Regions from separate parts of the Psychrobacillus sp. MER TA 171 genome, predicted to be linked through region 1. Evidence: riboswitches for the same ligand, from Rfam matches in the RefSeq annotation. Region 1 holds a riboswitch; each other region holds the start of a gene.
What was found. A riboswitch is a leader RNA that binds a small molecule or an ion and turns the genes downstream of it on or off. The one in region 1 is predicted to bind S-adenosylmethionine.
Positions count from the first base shown of each region.

Region 2: it holds a riboswitch for S-adenosylmethionine, as region 1 does, so the genes downstream of both, M3627_RS09455 (O-acetylhomoserine aminocarboxypropyltransferase/cysteine synthase family protein) here and metA (homoserine O-acetyltransferase MetA) in region 1, are expected to answer to the same signal.
Region 3: it holds a riboswitch for S-adenosylmethionine, as region 1 does, so the genes downstream of both, M3627_RS14015 (MetQ/NlpA family ABC transporter substrate-binding protein) here and metA (homoserine O-acetyltransferase MetA) in region 1, are expected to answer to the same signal.

Region 1 covers NZ_JAMAWN010000003.1:247,299-250,583, forward strand. Annotated here, with positions in the region: gene metA (homoserine O-acetyltransferase MetA) at 391-1,299, opposite strand; SAM riboswitch class I at 1,445-1,548, opposite strand; gene abc-f (ribosomal protection-like ABC-F family protein) at 1,633-3,285, opposite strand, start outside.
Region 2 covers NZ_JAMAWN010000008.1:51,146-54,430, reverse strand. Annotated here, with positions in the region: gene M3627_RS09465 (YdcF family protein) at 1-550, opposite strand, end outside; gene M3627_RS09460 (glycerol-3-phosphate acyltransferase) at 569-1,210, opposite strand; SAM riboswitch class I at 1,355-1,471, shown strand; gene M3627_RS09455 (O-acetylhomoserine aminocarboxypropyltransferase/cysteine synthase family protein) at 1,593-2,885, shown strand; gene M3627_RS09450 (homoserine dehydrogenase) at 3,010-3,285, shown strand, end outside.
Region 3 covers NZ_JAMAWN010000015.1:44,966-48,250, forward strand. Annotated here, with positions in the region: gene M3627_RS14010 (methionine ABC transporter ATP-binding protein) at 1-591, opposite strand, end outside; gene M3627_RS14015 (MetQ/NlpA family ABC transporter substrate-binding protein) at 775-1,584, opposite strand; SAM riboswitch class I at 1,678-1,792, opposite strand; gene M3627_RS14020 (IS4 family transposase) at 2,278-3,285, shown strand, end outside.

The sequences.
Region 1 (3,285 bases):
TACAATGTCTCTTCAATTTTGTCTTCCCTAATATTTGAATAAATAAAACTAAAATCAATAAAAAACTCCTGAATATTAAAACAGGAGTTTGAATGTGTCAATTTCAAAATTCCTGTTTGTATAGAAAACACGAATAATTAAAAGAGAACAATGGAATTTATATGATTTTTAATAATAAAGTATTATTGATTTTCGCTCATATTGCGGACGCTTTCCGTGGAGTGAGCGATAAGCCATCACCCATCGATTTCGCGCGTGGTTGTAACGTCTTTATCTGTCTCACTCATCCCTGCTTACCTCGCCGCCCTCCGCTGCAATCAATATATATAATGTTCACTTTTAATCTTTAAAATGCCTTTTATGAAATTGACTCATATATAATTTTTCTTTTTACTCCCAGTTATAAGGAGTAGCCTGATAAACATAGTAATTCAACCAATTAGAAAATAATAAATGTGTATGTGCCCTCCATGTATTTAATGGCTTATTAGAGGGATTATTATTTGGAAAATAGTATTTTGGCATCTCAATATCTATTCCTTTAGTTATGTCTCTATGATATTCTTCTGCTAATGTGTGCGCATCATACTCTAAATGACCAGTGACCATCACCATTTTATTGTCGTTCGATTTTACAAGAAACACACCTGCTTCCTCCGAAGTGGATAAAATAGTTAGTCGCTCATGCTTTTCTATTTCTTCTTCAGATACAGAAGTGTAACGAGATACGGGAGCATTAAACTCTTCATTAAATCCTCTTATTAAATTCTCCACTTGGTCAGTTAATATATGCCGATACACTCCCGAGCATTTACGAGAAAGTGTGAATTTATCTATACCAAAATGATAATACAGTGCAGCCTGCGCGCCCCAACAAATATGTAAGGTGGAGGTAACATTGGATTTAGACCATTCCATTATTTCCTTCATTTCATTCCAGTAATCGACCTCCTCAAATGGCAACTGTTCTACTGGAGCACCAGTGATAATCATCCCATCAAACTTTTTTTCTCTTATTTGATCAAATGTCGTGTAGAAAGTATCCAAATGGGTTTTGCTGGCATTCTTGGATTCATGCGTCGCTGTATTCATAAAGGTTATATTCACTTGTATTGGGGTATTCCCCAGAAGCCTTAATAGCTGAAGCTCCGTTTTTTCCTTCTCAGGCATTAGATTAAAAATAATAATGTTAAGTGGACGGATGTCCTGCTTGTAAGCACGCTCTTGATCCATGAGAAAAATTTTCTCTTCTTTTAACAGCTTAGCTGCAGGTAATTGTTTCGGAATATTGATAGGCAATGACTTTCCCCTCCCAATGAAATGCGCAAGAGCACCTGTGATTTCGCCTCAAACTAAGTAGGAAATCGAACAGGAGCAAGGCAATTATTAAAATAAATACCTCTCTTTCCATGTAAGAAAAGAGAGGCAGGAATTTGCTAACTAGCTCTTATCTTCCAAGATCGTCTTGTTAGGAATTAGCACCTTTCTGTACAACAGAGGTTGCCGAAGTATCACAGGGCCTAATCCCTCCACTTCTCTTGATAAGAATATTAAATTATTTAAATTATTCGTTAATAAGTTATATTAGCACGCTCTATTACTTATATCAACCCATTTTGAAAAGTATTCGGGTCATTCTGCTAAATCTAGCCATTTCTCCAATAATTGCTCCAATTGCTCCTCTACCCGAAGTTTTTCCAAGCTTAATGCCTCATAATTTTCCCAGTCATTCTCTATGCTAATTTGTTTAGTTAGCTCACCTATAACATTTTCGAGCTCACTTATTCGCTTTTCCAGAGGAATTTCCTTTTGTTGTTTGGCAGGTGTTGCTTCTTTTAATGGCTGCTCGATTATTTCTTTCCTAGTATTTTCTTTCGAGCAAAACTCATTCCATTTTTCCCTTGCCCATTCGTAAGGGCCTTCAAATGTGGTAAGCTCGCCATGCTCAAGCCAAGCAGTCCTTGGAAATAGTTTATTTAGAAAATATCTATCGTGAGATACAGCAATAATAGTCCCTGTAAAATCATCTAGCGCTTCCTCTAATACCTCTCGTGAATCAATATCAAGATGATTCGTTGGCTCATCTAATATGAGACAATTTATGTCTTGATGCATTAGCTGAGCAAGACGGAGTCGCATTCTTTCTCCTCCGCTTAAATCAGCAATTCTTTTAAAAACATCCGCCCCATAAAACATAAACTTCGCTAAGATGTGTCGAGCCTCTCCTTCTGCCACATTTACTTCTGCTCTAAAAATATCTATTAAGCGAGCTTTTGGATCTGTTATTTCGAAATGTTGAGAAAGATATCCATGGCGCACATTACTACCAAATCGAGCTTCACCCGAATCTATTAACTCTACTCCTCTAAGAATATTCAAAATGGTAGTTTTACCCGTTCCATTCCTACCAACGATTGCAAGACGGTCCTTCCAATATACATGAAGCTCTGCACTGTTTAATAACATTTTTTCACCAAAGCTTTTGAAAGCCTCTTCCATTATGACAACTTCTTTTCCGCTTCGGGGTGCCGCGTCAAAAGATAGACTCATTTTCTTAGGATCTATTAGAGGTTTACGAACCTTTTCCATCCGCTCTAATGCCCGTTCCATATTCCTCGCCTGACGGTGTAAACTCGCATTTGGAGGAACTGCTTGGTTAGCCCAAATCCTTAACCTCTTTATTGCTTCTCTCATTTTCTTTATCTTTTTTTGTTGCTCCTCATACTGTTGAAATTCACGAGTAAGTTTTTCTTCCTTTTCGATTAAAAAAGAAGAATAATTACCATGATATTTCGTAAGCATACCATCCTCAAGATCTGCAACTTTTGTAACTACCTTATCTAAAAAATATCGGTCATGTGAAATAATAACAACTGTACCTGTATAACTAACTAAATACTCCTCTAACCACTCTATTGCAAACAAATCCAAATGATTAGTCGGCTCATCCAACAGTAAAAGGTCTGGCTTGGTTAATAGTAGCTGTCCAAGCATTATTTTCGTTTGCTCTCCACCACTTAAACTTGAAAATGGCTGTTCTACAAAACCACCTAGTTGTAGCCCTTCAACTACTTTATCAATTTCGGGATCAATCGTATATCCGCCCTGTAACGTGAATTTTTCTTGTATGTCTCCATACTGCTTTAGAAGTTTTTCCATTGCCTCTGCATTTACCACTGCTAGTTCTTTTTCAAGTATACTCATCTTTTTCTGTAGTAGCATAGTATCCTCGAAAGCATCGTATAACAGGTCTTTTCCTTTAACGCTTTCTGAAAAAGCAGGAAT
Region 2 (3,285 bases), on a different contig from region 1:
TTTCGCGCAAACGTAGTTTTGCCTCTGAAATTTGTGGTGTCCTAGCTGCTACCACGTCTGCGTCCCATCCTATTCCCTCAGCTATAATTTTTGCTCGCTGTAAATGGAAATCGCTCGTAATAATTGTGACAGAGGTAACGCTGTCAGGGAGAAGCTGTTGAGAGTATAAAAGGTTTTCATACGTAGAGGTAGATTGATCTTCTACTATGATTCGACTCTCCATAATTCCATTCTCTACGAGATAGTTCTTCATGACTATAGCTTCTTCTATATCCTCATCTTGTCCCTGTCCTCCAGTAACAACAAGTTTTACAGATGGGTATTTTTCAGCATAATCTAGTGCTGCTTCCAAACGATAAAGAAGTGCTAGAGAAGGGATGTGCCCTTTTTTGACCTTGGCCCCTAACACAATGGCATACTCATTGGAACCGTCGGCCTTAGGCTTTAACCCATCCTCGAGCCATTTACTTGTAAGCATCCACATACCTAATCCGCTCGATGCGATTATTATGAATGGAATGACCACAATCCACCTCTTTTTTTTGCTCATTTAACTCACTCTTTTCCTTTAAACCGAAGGCTTCTTTTTCTTTATAACAGAGGAAATTTTTGTTTCCTCGTTCCGTATTAATCGTTGGACATTCTCTATGTGTAAGAAGGAAGCCATTAAAAATAGGAAGCCTGCTATTAAGATTGGTCCTGTTCCATCTGCTGTCCAGACAGAGGCTCCTAAAAATATGAGGTAAAAAAACAAAACCCCAATCAACAAATAATCTGTTAAAAGTGTAACGCAGATTAATATAAGCAATCCAGCCAGTCCTACCGGCCAATGTAATGCAAGTAAAACCCCGATGATGGAGGCTGTGCCTTTCCCACCTTTAAATTTTGTGAAAACTGGAAAGTTGTGTCCTAAAATAACCGCGGCACCAGCTAGATAAAGAAGTAGATCCAGCTCTGATGAACTAAACAAGCTCCACTGCTCAGAAAGTACACGTACACCAATAATCATAATGGCACCCTTTAATATATCTATGACTCCCACTAAAACACCATACTTCCAGCCAAGTACGACAGTAGCATTGGATGCTCCGGAATTATTTAGGCCTTCTTTTTTTATATTAACTCCACTCATCCATTGAGCGAGTTTAGATCCATGTAGCGAACCAATAATGTAGCCTGTTAGGAGAATGCTAACAATCCAAACAACCATTCTATGACACCCCTTATAAAATTATTCTATCTATTATATTAAACGATTAAAAAAAGAAGAAGTTTCAGAATTTTTATAAAATGACTTGACATCTAAATATATGGAGACTTATACTGTGTAACAAGATGGAATACTAATCAAATACTCTTATCAAGAGTGACTGAGGGAATAGGCCCTAAGAAGTCCGGCAACCACCAAGTTCTATAACTTGGAAAGGTGCTAAATCCTACAAATTCTTTAATAGAATTTGGAAGATAAGAGGAGGAACATGTCATCAATTTGACCCCTCTTCTTAATTGAAGAGGGGTTTTTATAGTTGTCTGTTCTATAATCCTCTCTGGCCTCCAGCATCCATCTAATCTACTAAATCGGAGGAATTCAAATGACTAATCTTCAAAAAGAAACACTTCTATTACACGGTGGACAAACGCCTGATCCAGTGACAGGATCTAGAGCAGTACCTATTTACAAAACAACCTCATATGTATTTCAAAACACTGAGCATGCACAAAATCTATTTGCCTTGAAAGAGACTGGTAATATCTATTCCAGAATCACAAACCCAACAGTAGATGTTTTTGAACAAAGAATTGCATTACTGGAAGGAGGAACAGCAGCAGTAGCACTTTCCTCAGGAGCAGCAGCCATAGCATTTTCTATTTTGAACATTGCTGGAGCTGGAGATGAAATTATAGCTGCTGAAAATTTATACGGAGGAACTTTTAATCTATTTGCACATACACTCCCACGTTATGGGATTACAGTAAAATTCGTAGATTCCTCTGACCCAGAAAATTTCCGTAAAGCTGTTACAGAGAAAACGAAAGGCTTCTTTGCAGAAATCATTGGAAATCCAAGCTTAAATGTTCTAGACGTAGAAGCTGTTTCAAAAATTTCCAATGAAGTAGGAGTTCCATTATTAGTAGATAACACATTTGCTACACCTTTTGGTTCAAATCCTATAGAGTATGGAGCTAACATTGTTATACATTCTGCAACGAAGTGGATTGGAGGACATGGGACAACAATTGGTGGTGTAGTAGTAGATGGAGGGAATTTCAATTGGAACTCCGATAAATTTCCGGGATTTACAGAGCCTGATGTTACTTATCATGGGCTACGTTATGGAATCGACGTACCAAATGTGGCATTTGCAATTAAGCTAAGAGTTCAGTTGCTTCGGGATTTTGGTCCTACTCTTAGCCCAGAGGCAGCATTTTCCTTTCTTCAAGGACTAGAAACACTTCACTTAAGAGTGCCAAAACATAACGAAAATGCACAGAAGATTGCAGAGTACTTAAATGCAAATGAGGAAGTGTCATGGGTTAACTACTTAGGGCTTGAAAACCATCCAACGCACGAGCTGGCTAAAAAGTATTTAAAAAATGGCTTCGGTTCTATTCTGACATTTGGAGTGAAGGGAGGCAGAGAAGCAGGTAGACAAATTATTGATAATATTGAAATTTGGTCTCATGTTGCTAATGTAGGAGACGCAAAATCCTTAATTATCCACCCAGCTTCTACTACTCACCAACAGCTTACTCCCGAGGATTTAGTAAAATCAGGTGTTACAGAGGATCTAATCCGCTTGTCTGTTGGCTTGGAGGCAGTTGAAGACTTACAAAATGCACTCGAAAAAGTACTTTTGAGAAAAACAAATGTCCTCTCTAGATAGAATCCTATTGTATAATGAATAAAAATAGTCTACAATATGTAAAATAGTCAATAAATTTATTGAAATATTACACAAGTGCGATTATTTATATTCAATTGTACAGATTCATTTTGGAGGAGACAGCATGGCAAAAATAAAAGCAGCGATTTTAGGGTTTGGAACAGTCGGCCAAGGGATTTATCACATCGTAAATGAAAAAAGAGAAGACTTAAAAAAATCATTAGGGTTGGATATTGAGATTTGTGCAATCCTGATAAATAATTTAGCAAAAGAAAGACCTGAAACTCCAGGAGTTTTGGTAACAGACGACTTTGAGGATATTGAGAATATTCCTGGACTCCAGGTAGTTTTTGAGGCAATTGTCAACGAAGAGCCCGCATATAGCTATTTATGCAGAGCG
Region 3 (3,285 bases), on a different contig from region 1:
AATTAGTAGAATAGTGATACCCAGCTCTTTATTTATTTTTAATAGCAAATCCAAAATGGAATCAGTAGTTTCAGGATCCAATGCACTTGTTGCTTCATCGCTTAATAGTACTTCGGGTTCCTGTGCAAGGGCTCTAGCTATTGCGACGCGTTGTTTTTGCCCTCCTGAAAGCTGGTTTGGGTAGCTTTTATACTTATCAGATAAACCAACTATTTCTAAGTACTTTTCTACTCTATTTTTTACTTCTGTTTTATCATAGCCGAGTAGCTTTAATGGAATGGCAATATTATCATAAACAGTTGCTGTTTTTAGAAGATTAAATCCTTGAAAGATCATTCCTATTTTATTTCGTACCATACGTAGCTTCGCCGGGGGGAGGGGGGTAATGTTATTGCCGTTTATGTATACTTTTCCAGATGTTGGTTTCTCTAATAGATTTACACAGCGAATGAGTGTGCTTTTCCCTGCACCGCTATAGCCTATAACCCCATGAATTTCACCTTTTTTTACGTGTATGCTTACATTATTAACAGCCTTTACCGTACTACTTTTACTGCTGAACTCTTTTGTGATATTTTCTAAAACTATCATGAATGATCTTCCTTTCTAAAGAAACGCCGGCAGAGCTAGAAGCCTGCGTTTTTCTTGATGTCTAGCTTCGGCGCCTTGCCCCTCGGGATCAAATGGGAAAATACTCCGGTGGCTGTGGATCTGCCTCCTCGCATTTTCCCATTTGCCTGTCGGGGCAGGGATAGGCGCCTGTGCTTTTCTAATTTACCAACCTGCTAGTGCGGAGCCTTGGAATTCTTCTTCAATAAATTCTCTAACTTCGTCGGAATGGTATGCTTTAATGAATTTTTGGATGACAGGATCATTTTCGTTTTCCTTACGAACAACAATATGGTTAACGTATGGGGAATCAGCTGACTCTAACAAAATTGATTCTTCTCCAGGGTTAATACCAGCTTCTAAAGCATAATTGGAATTGATTGCTGCAGCATCGACCTCACTAAGCTGTTTTACTATTTGCGCTGCCTCTAATTCAACGAATTCAAGGTTTTTAGGGTTTTCTTCAATGTCATGAATAGAAGCATTTCCTTTTTTACCTTCTTTCACTTTGATAAAACCATTTACTTCTAATATGTCTAAAGCTCGTGCACCTTGTGTTGGATCATTCGGTAGTCCAAAGGTAGCTCCATCTGGTAGTTCATCGAAGGATGAATACTTTTCAGAATAAACGCCCATTGGAAGTAAAATAGTCTCAGCGACTGGTACTAGCTCTGTATCATTATTTTCGTTAAATGAGTCAAGAAAAGGTAGAGTTTGATAACTGTTTGCGTCCAAGCTGCCTTCATCAAGTGCTGTGTTTGGAAGTACGAAATCTGAAAAAGCCTTAATCTCAATTTCTAGTCCATCACGTGCTGCAATTTCAGCAACAACCTCAGTAACTTGTTCATGTGGACCTGACGTAACGCCAACAACTAATTTATTTTCATCTAATGGTCCTGATGTAGCATCATTACCACAAGCCGAGAGCAACCCTGTTAATAAAACTCCTGATAACACTAAGCTAAATTTCTTCATTGTAATTCCTCCTGAATATGTATTAATAAAAACGAATAAATATAAAAGCCTCTCTTTCAAAAGAAAGAGAGGCACACAAATATGTATGGTCCTCTCTTATCTTCCAAAACAAAAATGTTTTGCAGGATTTAGCACCTTTCTATACTTTTTTAGTATAGATGGTTGCCGAGCTTCAACGGGCCAGTCCCTCAGCTACTCTTGATAAGAGATAATTTCTATTAAGTTTTTCGTTTTTACTATAGAAAAAATTTACTACACTGCTCTATTGAAGTCAATATATATTTTTATATTTTTATAATTGTTTAGAAAAATTCAAATAGAATATTATATAAATAATTATACAAAAGTGATTTATATGGAAATACTAAGATGGGAGCATTTAAAAGGTTTACATTTAGCTATATGCTTTATGTTAATGGAGATGTTAAAGGTAAGGAGAGATTTAAAAATAGGCTATGTTAAAGGTTAGGGTTGATTTATGATGCAAGAAATCTTAAAGCATAGAGTAGAATTGATTTCCGCCCCAGCCGGACGCTTTCCTCGGGGTGAGCGATAAGCCATCACCCATCGCTTACGCGCGTGGTTGTGATGTCTGGTCTGTCTCACTCATCCCGTAGCATAGCTATCAAGTTAAGAAGTTTATAAAAACCCTCGAGGTTGGTATAGAAAACTAACCAACAGGAGGTGCTTCATATGAAAAGAACTGATTTAGACGAATGGAAACTCTTAATGGAACAATTGTATAAACTGTTTTCCCCGGATATGTTGGATAGTTGGGCCAAAGAATCAGGATGGATCAAACGAAAACGAAAGCTTGATGCGTATTCATTTCTCCACATTCTTCTTTATCATTGTGGAAACCTGGCTGGCAGTTCACTACGCGAGCTAAGCCTATCATTAGAAGAAACCTGCCATATTTCTATGACTCCAGAGGCAATAAACCAACGTTTAAATAAAGAATTAATTGTATTCCTAAAAAAGTGTTTGGAACATTTTATACAAACGAAGTTAAATTATCAGTTGCCGATCAGTGACGAGCTACAAAAATTTTGTGAGAGGATCCGTATAATAGATGCGACCATCCATTCCCTTCCTTCGGATTTGAAGGAGACTTTTCCTGGCGTCTATCGAGCCGAATTAAAATGCCAACTGGAGTATGAATTCCTGACAGGACAGTTCTTGTTGGCTGACTGGAGGAACGGAAAAGAAAACGATTCCCTATACGGAAAGTATCGATTAGAGACGGTCTCACCTGGCGATTTGTTTATACAGGACTTGGGTTATTTTCATCTACCTACATTCAAAAAAATCGATGAGACAGGGGGCTATTTCGTCTCTAGAGTTCGACCAGATTGTTCTATCTATACAGGGAATCCAAACCCTCGATACCATGCCGATGGCAGGGTCGTCAAATCCTCTTTTTATCAGAAGGAATCTTTGGCAGAGCATCTGGAACAAATGGAGCGTGGCTCCATAAGGGAATGGGAGGAAGTCTTTGTCGGGTATGACTATAAATTCCCTACCCGTTTGATTTTGTATCGGCATACGGAGGAACAAGATAAAAGTGGTCAGTATAAACGTAAACATTCACGTTACCAAACAAAAGAACACGTAAGGGCGCTAGATGGGGCTACGATTATTATGACAAACCTTCCGGATATCATCCCAGCTGAGAAAGTGATGGACCTTTACCGATTGCGC